2 regions of the Flavobacterium sediminilitoris genome follow, and region 1 is predicted to be linked to the other one. Evidence: riboswitches for the same ligand, from Rfam matches in the RefSeq annotation. Region 1 holds a riboswitch; the other holds the start of a gene.
What was found. A riboswitch is a leader RNA that binds a small molecule or an ion and turns the genes downstream of it on or off. The one in region 1 is predicted to bind cobalamin.
Positions count from the first base shown of each region.

Region 1 (7,914 bases):
GTGGATGCAGGAGTGAATTATGATTTTCCAACGAATATCAACCTCATTAATAAAAAAGTAGCCAAAGGCACGCAATCCTTTTTGCAAACGGCAGCTATGAGTTACACGGAAATGGAGTTGTGTTTTCAAAACGGAGCTACTGTTGTAAATGAGATTCATCAAAAAGGTTCTAATTGTATTGGTTTTGGTGAAATGGGTATTGGGAATACTTCAACTGCTTCCGTTTTAATGACTGTTTTAACTTCTTTTTCAATTGAAGAGTGTGTAGGAAAAGGAACAGGCGTTACTAATGAAAAATTAGAAAACAAAATAAATATTCTTTCAAAAGCAATTCAAAATTATACAGGTTCAAATGAATTAGAAGAACTTATAGCTCATTTTGGAGGATTTGAAATTTTACAAATGGCAGGCGGAATGTTGCAAGCGTATCAAAATAACATGCTCATTTTAGTAGATGGATTCATTTCGAGTGTTGCCTTTTTAATCGCTTATAAAAAGAAGCCAGCAATAAAAGCTAATACTATCTTTTGTCATTGTTCGGAAGAAAAAGCACATAAAACATTGTTGGATTATTTAGAAGTTGAACCTGTTTTACATTTAAATATGCGATTAGGAGAGGGAAGTGGTTGTGCGGTTGCGTTTCCAATTATACAATCGGCTATAGGTTTTTTAAATGAAATGGCTAGTTTTGAAAGTTCAGGTGTAAGTAATAAATAAATTAAAAATGAAAAAAGAAATCGATATATTTTTTACAGCACTGATGTTTTATACCAGAATTCCTTGCCCAAAAAAAATTACACACGATCCTGATTATTTGAACAAGGCTACTCGTTATTTTCCTTTAATTGGTTGGATTGTAGGTTTGTTTTCAGGAGTAGTATTTATTGCTTTTACTCAAATTTTACCTGTAACTATTTCTGTTCTGTTGAGTATGATTGCTAGTATTTTAACAACAGGAGCCTTTCATGAAGACGGTTTTGCCGATGTTTGTGATGGTTTTGGCGGTGGTTGGAACAAAGAGAAAATTCTGAAAATAATGAAAGATAGTGCTATTGGTGCTTATGGCGCTATTGGAATTTTACTTTTATTGGTTTTAAAATATAGTGTTTTAGTTGAAATTTTATCAGCTCAATCGAATATTGTTACAATTCTTTTAATTTTTATAGCGGCTCATGCTGTAAGCCGTTGGGCAGCAGCAACCATTATTTTTACTAATGAGTATGTTCGTGAAGATGAATTAAGTAAAAGCAAACCCATTGCAAAGAGTTATTCATGGAAAGAAGTTTTTGGAACTGCTTTTTTCGGATTTTTACCTTTACTGTATTTTGTTTTTTATAATTATAAGATTGTTTTTGTTCTTTTGCCTGTTTTTATCTTTCGATGGTATTTAGCGCGCTATTTCAAAAAATGGATTGGTGGTTATACAGGCGATTGTTTGGGTGCTACTCAACAAGTTTGTGAAGTTGTTTTTTATATTTCAATAGTAATTTTATGGAAGTTTATTTAATACGGCATACAGAAACTGTTTGTGAAAAAGGCATTTGTTATGGTCAAGCCGATGTGACTATTCAAGAACCATTTGAGCATTTGTTTCAAGAAATAAAAGACCAACTTCCTTCTGAAGAAATGAAAGTAATTTCAAGTCCATTAAAAAGATGCACCGTTTTAGCCGATTTTCTTTCGAATGAAAAGATTGAAAAAGACAAACGTTTAATGGAAATGGATTTTGGTAATTGGGAACTTAAAAATTGGAATGATATTCCTCAGGAAGAGTTAAACCCTTGGATGAAAGATTTTGTTTCGGTTCAAGTGCCAAATGGAGAATCTTTTGAAATATTATATGATAGAGTGCTTTCTTTTATTGAAGATTTAAGAATACAACAGCATAAAAAAGTCGCAATTGTAACGCATGCGGGTGTAATTAGAAGTTTCTTATGTTACCAACAAAATTTACCTTTAAAAGAGGCTTTTCAAAATAAAGTTACCTTTGGACAAATTATAAAAATAATACTTTAAATTATGAATACGGATTCAAAAGAATTTATGGCTGCACTATATACAATAATTGCTATTCATGTGATTATTGGTCTTATTATTTTGGTGCGTAAAATGAGGAAAAAGAAAAAGAAATGAAAAGCTTTTTTATAAAAAGGAATAAGAAAAAACAAATTTTATTTATCAGTTAAACTAAAAGTAATTATTGAAGCATATTTCACTGCTACAATTTTGCCTTTTTGCTCACCTGGAATGAATTTTGGAAGCTTTGATATAATTCTAATGGCTTCTTCTTCAAAAAGAGTATAAAAATCTTGATTTGTAGCTTTGATTTTAGTTTTTAAATTGGTAATATTTCCTTCTTTTGAAATTTCAAATTGTACAATTGCTTTTGCTTCAACTTTATTTTGTTTTGCAGCTTTAGGATATTTTAAATGTTTTTTAATATGTTCTTGTAGTTTTTCGTGAAAGCAAGCTTTGTTTTCAGTTTCGGTAGTGTATTTACAATTTACAAAAGATGGTGTTTTGTCTATAAAAGCATAAGGTAATATTAAATCTTCATCAAAATCACTTACTTCTACAACAGTTGGTTGAACCACAACAGGCTCAGAATTATGTCTGTCAATAGCAGGTTCGTTTGTAGTTTGCGAAAAACTATTTAAAACTAATAAAAGCGCAAAAAATGTAAATACAGATTTCATATTTAAAATATATAATTTCAAAAATAGTATTAAATCTTGTAATATGCTAAAATATATGTACTTTTGCACTCGAATTTTGGTTGTTGTTTTGAAAATCTTTTTTTAGAACAACATTAAAAGGGAATTAGGTTTAATGCCTAAGCTGTACCCGCAACTGTAAGCTACAAAGCTTGTTATTATCTACATACCACTGAGTTAATTGATTTCTATCAATGTCTTGGGAAGGTGAATAACAAGACGCAAGCCAGGAGACCTGCCACATTCGTTAGTAACAAACTTTCGGGAAAAAAGGTTTGAGTATGGGTAAATTCTATGCTTTTCTTCCTATTTATTAAAATCTATTATTAACTAAAATGAACATTAAGTTTATTAGATGGAGTGTGTGTGCAACATTCTTAACGAGTATTGTTTTTGCACAAGAAAAGAAGGACTCTTTAAGGGTAACTCAGTTAAATGAAGTGGTTGTGTCTGATACTAAGTTTGCTCAAAGCAAAGAAAAATCGGGTAAAATTATAGACAAAATTACTGCGGATGATTTACAAAGACGAAAAGGACAATCTGTAGCAACAGTTTTAAATCAGGTTGCAGGTGTTGAAATCAATGGAAATCAAACAGGTAACGGAATGAATGTTGAGTACTACATTCGTGGAGGAAGAAGTCGTCAAGTTTTAATCATGATAGATGGCGTTCCTGTTACAGATGCTTCGGGTTCAAGTATGACCTATGATTTAAGATTATTACCAGTAGATCAAGTAGATAGTATTGAGGTTATGAAAGGATCATCAAGTACGCTTTATGGTTCAAATGCTGGAACAGCAGTGATAAATATTACGTTAAAAAAAGCAAGAAAGGAAAATATTTCTGGAGGAGCTTATTTTAATTTGGGAACAATGAATTCTGTAAAAGATGATAAAACTTCTGCTCAAGATTTTAATCAAGGTTTTTCATTTAGTGCAGGTTCAAAAAAGCTAACATCATATACTTCATTTAATAGTACAGAAACTACAGGTTTGAGTGAAGCTTTAGGAGAAAATTTTGAAATCGATCATTTTTCTAGAGTAAATGCTTTACAAAAAATAGGATATCAATTGACTGATAAATTAAGTATTTCTTCATTTTTTGGATATGATAAAATAAAGAATAAATATGATTCAGGTTCGTTTGCAGATGAAGACAAAAATTCATTTTTAAGTGAGCAATTCAGAACAGGCTTGAATTCTATATATAAATATAACAAAGGTGAATTACACATAAATAGTAGTTTTTCAAATTTAGAGAGATTATATAATAGTTATACAGCATATAATTCAACATTAAATAATTATGATTATAAATCACGTCATTTTAATGCTGATATTTTTAATAAATATGTAATTAATAAGCAATTATTTTTTGTTCTAGGAGGTCAGTTTCAATTTATGGATATGAATAATGTAACAACTCCTTCGTCTATTTATACAGTAAATGTTTTAAATAAGAACACTAAATTTAACATGATAGATCCTTATACAACATTTGTATATAATTCTGATTTTGGATTAAATGTTAATGTAGGAGCGCGTTTAAATATGCATAATGTTTATGGTGAAAATCTAACTTATAATATTAATCCATCTTATAAAATTAAAAATTTACCAGTTCGTATTCTCTCATCATTAAGTACAGCATTTATTACACCTTCTTTGTATCAATTGTTTTCTCAATATGGAAATTCAGAATTAAAACCAGAAGAAAATACAACAGTAGAAGTAGGCTTTGAAACGGAATTACTAAATAAAAAAGTAGTTATTAATGCAGTAGGTTTTTATAGAGAATCAAAAAACAGAGTAGATTTTTATACAAATCCGGTCACTTTTACTTCAAATTATATTAATAACGATTTGTTAGTAAACACAAAAGGTATTGAGACTAATGTTACAATTTTTCCAATAAAAAATGTACAATTGACAGGGAATTATACATACTTGCAATTTTCGGAAGAAGAAAATATTAGACTACCTAAGCATAAAGCTAATGCATCAATTGGTGTGAATTTTACAAAAAGAATTCAGTGGAATGCACAATATCAGTATGTAGACCAAAGAGCAGATAGATATTATGATAGTGCTACTTTTTCTTCTAAAAATGTAGTTTTAAGCTCTTACCAATTAGTTCATACAAATATATCTTTTGATATTTTACCAAATAGACTTTCTGTTTTTGGAGCTGTAAACAACTTATTTAATGATGATTTTGTTGAAGTGAGTGGATTTACAACAAGAGGAAGAAATTTCAAATTAGGTTTAAATCTTCAATTTTAAAGATTAATATAAAACGCTTCTTTATTACAAAGAGGCGTTTCTGTTTTTATTTTCAAATTAGTTAAGAATACTTTCTTTATCGTTTTAAAAAGATTAGTGATTTTATGAAATTCATATTCGTTTTATTCATTTTTATCTATACTTCTATTGCTTTTTCGCAACAAGATTCTGTTGTGAAATTGAAAGAGGTAGTCTTAATCGATAGTAAATTGAAGACCTTTTCTTTGGCTCATTCTATATTTAATTTATCAGATAGTATTATACAGCGGAACAACACATCATTAACAGATCTTTTACGAAATAATACCACAATTTATTTTAAAGAAAATGGAAAAGGAATGGTGTCTTCTCCTTCGTTTAGAGGAACAACTGCTCAACAAACGGCTGTAATTTGGAACGGTATTAATATTAATTCACAATTTAACGGTCAAACAGATTTTAACACTATAAATAGTTTCGATTTTAACTCTATTTCAGTTAGAACAGGTGGTGGAAGTGTGATTTATGGAAGTGGAGCAATTGGCGGTACAATTCATCTAAATTCCTATTTAAATTTTGAAGATAGAATATCAAATACATTGCGTTTAAATTATGGAAGTTATTCTACTCTTGGATTACATTACAAATTAGATGTTGGATCAGATAAGATTTCAGCGAATATAAATTTTTCAAGAAATGAATCGGAAAATGACTATGAATATATTGGATACAATAAAAAGAATGAGAATGGGAACTATCAAAATAATAGCTTTAATAGTTTATTTGGGTATAAAATAAATGAGAAAAATGTACTAAAATTTGCAACTCATTTTTTTGATGGAGAACGTTTTTTTTCAGGAACAATAGCATCACCTTCAAAGAGTAAATATCAAGATTTTAATACTAGAAATTTAATAGAATGGAAATTTGAAAATAATGCTATAATTTCTACTACTCAATTTGCATTTTTAACTGAAAAATATAAATATTTTGAAAATAAAAATAGTGATTTATTTTCCTTTGGAGAAGCAAAAAACGCTGTTTTTAAATATGATTTAGTGTATAAAGTGTCTTCTAAAATAAAGATTAATCCAATTGTTAGTCATACACAAAGCACAGGAAAAGGAACAAATGTTTTAAAAATTAATAGAGACATTACATCATTTAGTTTTTTACTAACTCATAAAATAGATAAGAAACTAGATTATGAAGCAAGCGTTAGGACAGAAATAACCTCTAATTATGAAAGTCCTATACTGTACTCAATAGGAGTGAAATATAATCCTTCTTCTTTTTATAGTCTTGCTATTAATTCTTCTAAAAATTTTAGAATTCCTTCATTCAATGATTTGTATTGGGAAGGATTAGGTAATCCCAACTTAAAGCCAGAACACTCTTTACAATATGAACTTAATAACATATTTAAAATTAAAGAAATTGAAATTAAACTTTCTCCATTTTATACTAAATTAAAAGATATGTTACGATGGGTTCCAAATGCATCGGGAGTTTGGCAACCCATAAATACAGATAAAGTGAAAATTTATGGAGTAGAAACAGCATTGACTTGGATGAAAAAAACAAGAATTGGTTTGTTTCAATTCAATGGGAATTATGCATACACAGAATCTATAAATGAACAAACAGATAAACAACTTATTTATGTTCCTTATCATAAACTTAGTACGGGTTTAACATTAAATGTAAAATCAATTAACCTGAATTATAATTATGTTTTTAATGGAAAAGTATTTACATCTTCGGATAATTTTTATACTCTAAAAGAATATGGATTATCGAATGCTTCTTTAGATTATACAATGGGTACAAAAATTAAAGGAATAATTTCTTTTCAAGTTTTAAACTTAGAAAATAAACCATATCAAAATGTACTTTCAAGACCAATGCCAGGTCGAAATTATACAATAAACTTAACCCTTAACTTTTAAATAATATGAAATTAAAAAAACTGTATTTATTAGGATTTTTATTAACAGCATTATTCTTCTCTTGTAGTAGTGACGATGAGTTAAGAGACGAACCTCTAGGTGCTTATGATAATGGAATAATAATTCTGAATGAAGGAAATTTCAATACAGATAATAGTGAAATTACTTATCTATCAAACGACCTTTCTACATTAAGAAATAATGTTTTCAATACGATAAATTCAACTCTTACATTAGGAGATACAGGACAAAGTATTGGATTTTATAATGAATTAGCATTTGTAGTGGTAAACAATTCTCAAAAAATTGAAGTAGTAAATCGTTATACAATGTTGCATGTTGCGAGTATTACAACAGGATTAAGTAATCCTAGATATATTGCTTTTTCAAATGGTAAAGGATATGTGACAAATTGGGGAGATGGTGGATCAAGTACAGATGATTATATTGCTGTTATAGATTTAAATACTTACACTGTTTCTTCAACAATTTCTGTTAGTGAAGGTCCAGAACGTATTATTTCAAATGGAACTAAACTATATGTAGCACATAAAGGAGGTTATGGAGAAGGAAATACAGTATCGGTAGTAAATTTATCAGATAATAATGTTACATCTATACCTGTTGGAGATATTCCAAATTCTTTAGAATTAATAGGAACCAATCTATATGTTTTATGTGGAGGAATTCCAAGTTGGTCAATAGTATCAGCAGAAACAACAGGAGAATTAGTCATAATAAATACATTAGATAATACAACTCAAAGAAAAGTTTTTTCGGGTATTGTGCATCCTTCTAATTTGTATTATGAATCAAATAACTTTTATTACACAGTAGATTCTAAGATATATAAAATGGGAATTAATGATACTTCATTACCTACAACTGAATTGTTTAATACGGTGAATCAAGGAGCTTATGGAGTGTATAGTCTTGCCGTTAATAATGGGAAAATTTACTTAGGAGATGCTAATGATTATTCTTCTAATG
Region 1 covers NZ_CP090145.1:2,365,064-2,372,977, forward strand. The annotation lists gene cobT (nicotinate-nucleotide--dimethylbenzimidazole phosphoribosyltransferase) at 1-717, shown strand, start outside; gene LXD69_RS10790 (adenosylcobinamide-GDP ribazoletransferase) at 725-1,507, shown strand; gene cobC (alpha-ribazole phosphatase) at 1,492-2,016, shown strand; gene LXD69_RS10800 (energy transducer TonB) at 2,172-2,696, opposite strand; cobalamin riboswitch at 2,757-2,971, shown strand; gene LXD69_RS10805 (TonB-dependent receptor plug domain-containing protein) at 3,050-4,996, shown strand; gene LXD69_RS10810 (TonB-dependent receptor plug domain-containing protein) at 5,101-6,924, shown strand; gene LXD69_RS10815 (YncE family protein) at 6,930-7,914, shown strand, end outside.

Region 2 (7,914 bases), 1.6 Mb from region 1:
CTTGCTCAAAGGAGCAATGCAGAACAAATTGACGCCCTTGAAATTGACGAAAATGCTTATGAGCAAGCTACTGACAATTTTGAAGAATCACTTTGGAACGATCGTTTATTTTGTTTTCATGCTGGATTAGATGAATTCATGGATGAACCAGAAGACGAGTATGATTTAATTATTTCAAATCCCCCTTTTTATTCGGAAGATTATAAAACCGAAAATGCACAAAGAGATTTAGCTCGTTTTGAAGAGGCAATGCCTTTTGAAGATTTAGTAGAAGCTGCCGATTTATTACTTTCAGAAAACGGAATATTTTCTGTTATTATTCCTTTTAAAGAAGAAGCTCGTTTTTTAGCTTTGGCAAACGACTTTGAATTATACCCTTTAAAAATCACTCATGTTAAGGGAACACCAGCAACTGAAATCAAAAGAAGTTTAATAGCGTTTACTCGTATTAAACAAACTACTTTAGTAGACGAACTTGTTATTGAAACAGCGCGCCATCAATATACCTCTGAATATATAGAATTAACTAAAGATTTTTATTTAAAATTCTAGATAATTTAATTTCTATTTCCTTCAATAATATTATACATTTCTAAAGCCTTTCCATCGGTTAAAAGAGACACGAAATGACAAATATGCAACAATTGATCGTACACTTTTTCTTTTTGATGTAAAAATCGTTCTGGCAATAATTTTAGAATAATAGTATCATAATTTGAAGCTTTTCCTCCAATTTTATTATGATATGCTGTACAAAATTTATCCAATAACGTATTGATAATTTTATATCCTACTACTTCTTTCTGAACTACTTCTCTACATTGATACACATTTTTGACACTAATTTGAATAATATCATTCATTTGAGCTATATATTGACTTTTATCCATCAAAGAATAAGGAAATTCCCCTTTTAGAATAGCTTCTTCATTTTCCATAAAAACTTTTACAGCATCACTGATTAAACTACCAATTGCCAGAGCCCTTAAATAACTGATACGGTCTTCTTTAGTCGTTAATTGGTTGTATTTTTTAGTATCAATTCCATTTTTAACCAATTTTATTAGGTATTCCAATGCAAATTCTTCCTGAATGAGTCCAAGATTAATTCCATCTTCAAAATCGATGATAGTGTAGCAAATATCATCCGCTGCTTCAACCAAATACGCTAAGGGATGACGTTCAAAACCGATATCATTTCCTGTTTTATTTGAGATCATACCTAGTTCTTTTGCTACATCACTAAAAGAAGCTTTGTCTTGTTGGAAAAAACCATATTTTTTATCACAAATTCTAAAAGTTGGTTTTTTGGGTAAACTTTCTTTTGGATATTTCATAAAAGCCCCCAAAGTAGCATACGAAATACGCAAAGAACCTTCAATACCTTCTCTAGAAGTGGCCAAAACCGAAAAACCATTGGCATTTCCTTCAAAATCTATTAAATCTTGCCATTCTTTGTCGGTTAACTTGTCTTTGTATTGCAATCCATTTCCAGTTTTAAAATATTCACCAATAGCTTTTTCTCCAGAATGTCCAAAAGGAGGATTTCCAATATCGTGAGCCAAAGCAGCAGCAGCTACAATGGCTCCAAAATCGTTCATATGATAACCCGATTCTTTTAAATAAGGATGTTTTTCTATGACTTGTTTTCCAACTAAACGTCCAATCGAACGTCCTACTACAGAAACTTCCAAACTATGTGTCAAACGATTGTGCACAAAATCAGTTTTTGAAAGCGGAATTACCTGTGTTTTATCTTGCAAACTTCTAAAAGCAGATGAAAAAATAATTCTATCATAGTCTACCTCAAATCCTAAACGCGTATCATCTTGTTCCTTTCTCAGTCTTTTATTTGTATCTCCTTGACGTTTTAAAGATAATAACTGCTCCCAGTTCATTTTTTTTATCATACTCTTATAAAAGTTTAACCTTAATATTTCAGTTTCAAAGATACTGAAATAGATATATTTTTAAAGCAGCTTTAATAGTGTTATTATTTGTAAATGTTATAGAAGTAACAAATTCGCAAAAACAAAAACATTTTTCTAATTAATTTTATAATACTTTTGTGCAGAATTTAAGTTCTTAATTTATTTCTTCATCAACCGATAGAGGTTTTACTTAACTGTAGATTAATAGGGAATCGTGTGTAAATCACGAACTGTCGCGCAACTGTAAGTAACACAAAAAGTTTTTATCTGAAATAAGATCCACTGTTTGCTTTGCAAATGGGAAGGACGGTAAAAATGTTACAAGTCAGGAGACCTGCCTTTATTGAATTGACAATGCTTTCGCGATTTGAAGCAATAGTCTGGATTGATACATTCTCACACGACAATATAATTATATTCTATTTTGTTGTGCGTTTACCTATACATGTATTTATTCTATCTATTTCCTTTATTTCAAAAAACATTTGAAATGCATCAAGAGCTTTTTTAACTGATTTATTCATTTTAAAAGCAAAAAAAATGCTAACAAACAATCTAGGTTACCCGCGAATTGGTAACAACAGAGAATTAAAAAAAGCCTGTGAAAATTATTGGTCAGGAAAAATCACATCTGATGCACTAATAGCTGTTGGAAAAAGTCTCCGTAAACAAAATTGGCTATTACAATCAGAAGCTGGAATAGATCTTATTCCTTCTAATGATTTTTCATTTTACGACCAAGTTCTTGATTTATCACTTACACTTGGAGTTATTCCGGCTCATTACTCAGAATTTGAACAAAGAAACACCGAGTTAGACTTGTATTTTGCTATGGCAAGAGGTGCACAAAAAGACGATCAAGATGTTAAAGCGATGGAAATGACAAAATGGTTTGACACAAATTACCATTACATTGTTCCTGAATTCACAAAAGATCAAGAATTTAAGTTATACTCTGAAAAAATAATAAGTGAATTTATCGAAGCTAAAGAATTAGGAATTACAACCAAACCTGTTCTTATTGGTCCCGTTTCTTATTTACTTCTTGGAAAGGAAAAAGAAAAAGGATTCCACAGAATTGATCTCCTAGATAAATTACTTCCTGTTTATTTTGAAATTTTAAAAAAACTTGAAGATGAAAATGTAGAGTGGATACAATTTGATGAACCTTTTCTAGCGTTAAATTTAACGAATATTGAAAGAGCCGCTTTAATTCATACTTACAAAGAAATAAACAATCGCTTTCCAAATATAAAAATCATCCTAGCTAATTATTTTGATTGTTTTGGAGACAACTTAGAGACAGCTCTTTCTCTTCCTGTACACACTCTTCATTTAGACTTGGTTCGCTGTCCATTACAATTAGATGATATTTTAAAGTCTACTTTTATTTCTAGTAACACCTTCCTTTCATTAGGCGTTGTTGATGGACGAAATATTTGGAAAAACGATTTCCAAAAGACATTATCTCTTATTAAAAAAGCATCCAATTTATTAGGCAAAGAAAGATTACTAATTGCCCCTTCTTGTTCCTTAATACATTGTCCTTGTGACTTAGATCTTGAAACAAATGAAACCTCTTTAACACCAGAAATCAAACAATGGCTTGCTTTTGCAAAGCAAAAAATAAATGAAGTTGTTTTACTCAAAAAATTTGCATCTGGCGAATTAGAAACAACAAACAACACTCATTATAATGAGAACAATAAAGCTAATCAAAATCGTAAAACAGCCACAATCATACACAATGAAGCTGTTAAAAACAGAGTAGGAAAGATTAACGAAAAAGACTCTCAAAGAGAAAACCCTTTCTCAATAAGAAGACAAAAACAAATAGAAGTATTAAATCTACCTTTGTTTCCGACCACTACGATAGGCTCATTTCCACAGACCACAGAAGTTCGTAGTTGGAGAGCAAAATTTAAAAAAGGAGAAATAACCGCTCAAGAATATGATAATTTAATTAAAATAGAAACAGAAGAAACTATTCGTTTCCAAGAAGAGTCTGGAATTGACGTTTTAGTTCATGGTGAATTTGAGCGTAATGACATGGTGGAATATTTTGGAGAACAACTAGATGGTTTTACTTTCACTAAAAATGGTTGGGTTCAAAGCTACGGAAGCAGATGCGTAAAGCCTCCTGTTATTTATGGTGATGTTTCCCGTGCGAATCCAATGACTGTTAAATGGGCTAAATTTGCCCAATCACTAACTCCTAAATGGGTCAAAGGAATGTTAACTGGTCCTGTGACTATTTTACAATGGTCATTTGTTCGTAATGACCAACCTAGATCAACAACATGTACTCAAATAGCTCTTGCTATCCGTGATGAAGTAGTAGATTTAGAAAAAGCAGGTATTAAAATAATTCAAATTGACGAACCTGCTATAAGAGAAGGACTACCATTACGAAAAGAAGATTGGGCAACTTATTTAGATTGGGCAATTAAAGCTTTTAGGATTTCAGCAAGTGGTATTAAAGATAACACACAAATTCATACACACATGTGTTATAGTGAGTTTAATGATATTATTCAAAATATTGCAGATATGGATGCTGATGTAATTACCATAGAATGTTCTCGTTCACAAATGGAATTATTAGATGCTTTCTCTAATTTTAAATACCCCAATGAAATAGGCCCAGGAGTATATGATATTCATTCTCCTCGTGTTCCGTCTAGTAAAGAAATGTCCCATTTATTAGAAAAAGCAGCAGCAGTTATTCCTGCTGATCAATTATGGGTAAATCCAGATTGCGGTTTAAAAACACGTCATTGGGATGAAACTAAAAAAGCTTTAATTGAGATGGTTGCAGCTGCTAAAGAGATGCGATTATTGATAAAAAAAGAAGTTCTTTCTTAACAACTATGAACAACACAGCCAAACAAGTTAATTTATGTTTGGCTGTGTTTTTATTTCTAATAATATTCAATTCCAAATTAAGGTTTATCATTTGCCAAAAAGAAATCTTTTGATTTTTTTGGATATTGAGCATAGTTGATATCACTAGGATTTTCTATTATTGATTTGATATTTATTTCATCTCCTATTTTAAATTTTGCAATTGTGTATTTATAGTCTAACAAATATTCTCCACAAAAGAAATTTCCTTTTTCATCTTGTTCAATAATCCCTGTATACACTCCTTTACTTTCTTTAGACATGGCGTTTTATTTTTTGACAAAGGTACGAATTGTAATGCAACTTTTATTATAAAAGAAAACAGCCATGTGTTGATGGCTGTTTTCTTTACTCTATTATCTTTATTCTTAACTCTATAATTAAGAACCACACATTTCACAATCATCTGGTTCAGCATTCTTAGAACGTTCTAACATTGCTTTAAACTCATCTGTTGACATTTCAGATTTTACTTCAACTGGAACTTGTTCTGGTTTTTTGTCATTATTTAAAGTAAACTTAATTGCATCTACCGCAGATTTTGTTCTTAAATAATACATTCCTGTTTTTAAACCACTCTTCCATGCATAAAAATGCATTGACGTTAATTTTGCCATTGTTGCTCCTTCCATAAATAAATTTAAAGATTGAGATTGATCTATAAAGTATCCTCTTTGACGAGACATATCTATAATATCTTTCATACTCAATTCCCAAACTGTCTTATATAAATCTTTAATATCTTGTGGAATAACATCTATATCTTGAATTGATCCATTATTACGCATGATTTCTTGTTTTAAATTATCATTCCATAATCCTAAACTAACTAAATCATGTAATAAATGTTTATTTACAACTATAAACTCTCCTGATAACACTCTTCGCGTGTATATATTTGATGTATATGGCTCAAATGCCTCGTTATTTCCTAATATTTGCGATGTAGATGCAGTTGGCATTGGTGCTAATAATAACGAATTACGAACTCCTTTTTCCATTACTTCTTTTCGTAAAGAAGCCCAATCCCATCTTCCTGATAAATCTTCGTCTTTTAAACCCCACATATTGTACTGAAACTCTCCTTTTGAAATTGGAGATCCTTCAAAAGTAGAATACGGTCCTTCTTCTATAGCTAGTTCCATTGAAGCTGTAACCGCAGCAAAATAAATTGTTTCGAAGATTTCTTGATTTAATTTTTTTGCTTCATCACTTGTAAATGGCATTCTTAATAAGATAAAAGCATCTGCCAAACCTTGAACTCCTAAACCAACTGGTCTGTGACGTAAATTTGAATTTTCAGCTTCTTTTACAGGATAATAATTTCTATCAATTACTTTATTTAAGTTACGTGTAATTCTTTTCGTTACATCAAATAAAAATTGATGGTTAAATTCCCCATTCTCAATAAACATTGGTAATGAAATAGAAGCTAAATTACATACTGCTATTTCATCTTCAGAAGTATATTCTAAGATTTCAGTACATAAATTTGACGAACGAATAGTTCCTAAATTTTTTTGATTTGATTTTCTATTTGCTGCATCTTTATACAGCATATAAGGTGTTCCTGTTTCAATTTGCGATTCTAATATTTTTTCCCAAAGCTCACGTGCTTTTATTGTCTTTCTTCCTTTTCCTTCCTTTTCATAATTTGTATACATTGTTTCAAACTCTTCACCATACACATCATACAAACCTGGGCATTCATTTGGACACATTAACGTCCACGTTGCGTCTTCTTCAACGCGCTTCATAAACAAATCACACATCCACATTGCAAAAAACAAATCTCTTGCACGCATTTCTTCTTTACCATGATTTTTCTTCAAATCTAAGAAATCGAAAATATCAGCATGCCATGGTTCTATGTAAATAGCAAAACTCCCTTTCCTCTTTCCTCCTCCTTGATCTACATAACGTGCTGTATCATTAAACACTCTCAACATAGGTACAATTCCATTTGAAGTACCATTTGTTCCACGAATATAAGAACCTGTTGCTCTTACATTGTGAATAGACAAACCTATTCCTCCGGCAGATTGTGATATTTTAGCCGTTTGTTTTAACGTATCATAAATTCCATCAATACTATCATCTTGCATAGTTAGCAAGAAGCATGATGACATTTGTGGTTTTGGCGTTCCTGCATTAAACAATGTAGGCGTTGCATGTGTGAAAAATTTCTTCGACATTAATTCGTACGTTTCAATTGCCGAATCAATATCATTTAAATGTATTCCAACAGAAACACGCATTAACATGTGCTGTGGTCTTTCTGCTATTTTACCATTTATTTTTAATAAATAAGAGCGTTCTAACGTTTTAAATCCAAAATAATCATAATTAAAATCGCGATTATAAATAATGGTTGAATCTAATTTTTCAGCATTCTCCATGATTACATTATACACTTCATCAGAAAGCAATGGTGCTTCTTGACCTGTTCTTGGATTCACATAATGATACATCTCTGTCATTGTTTCAGAGAAAGATTTTGTTGTATTTTTATGTAAATTTGAAACTGCAATACGAGCTGCTAATTGTGCATAATCTGGATGCGCAATTGTCATTGAAGCGGCTGTTTCTGCTGCTAAATTATCTAATTCAGAAGTTGTAACACCATCATATAATCCTTCAATTACACGCATAGCAACTTTTACAGGATCTACTAGTTCATTTAGCTCATAGCATAAAAATCTTATTCTATCAGTAATTTTATCAAACATTACTGGTTCTCTTCTACCGTCTCTTTTTACTACATTCATTTTACAGCTTTTATATATGGTTAATTGCCAAAACTATATTTATTTTCCAGTTTTGATGGAAATAGAATTTCATCATTAAAAAATATATTATACTATATATTAACAATGATAAACTCACCTTCATTAGAAAAAAGGTTTTTTCTAAAAGATATGTTTCTAGATATTCTAAATTATTGTTTCGTAAATAAACAATAAGAAATTAATAAATTAAATTGATTTTAAAAATCTGCGTCAAAACTAATTTTTCCAGATTCCGTATCATTATTCATTACTCCTGCTTTTTGATATTCGGCTACTCTTTTTTCAAAGAA
Region 2 covers NZ_CP090145.1:804,417-812,330, forward strand. The annotation lists gene LXD69_RS03795 (tRNA1(Val) (adenine(37)-N6)-methyltransferase) at 1-552, shown strand, start outside; gene dgt (dGTP triphosphohydrolase) at 558-1,898, opposite strand; cobalamin riboswitch at 2,096-2,287, shown strand; gene metE (5-methyltetrahydropteroyltriglutamate--homocysteine S-methyltransferase) at 2,472-4,796, shown strand; gene LXD69_RS03810 (hypothetical protein) at 4,874-5,098, opposite strand; gene LXD69_RS03815 (ribonucleoside-diphosphate reductase subunit alpha) at 5,216-7,603, opposite strand; gene LXD69_RS03820 (ribonucleotide-diphosphate reductase subunit beta) at 7,822-7,914, opposite strand, start outside.
Region 2: another riboswitch for cobalamin. It lies ahead of metE (5-methyltetrahydropteroyltriglutamate--homocysteine S-methyltransferase); the one in region 1 lies ahead of LXD69_RS10805 (TonB-dependent receptor plug domain-containing protein).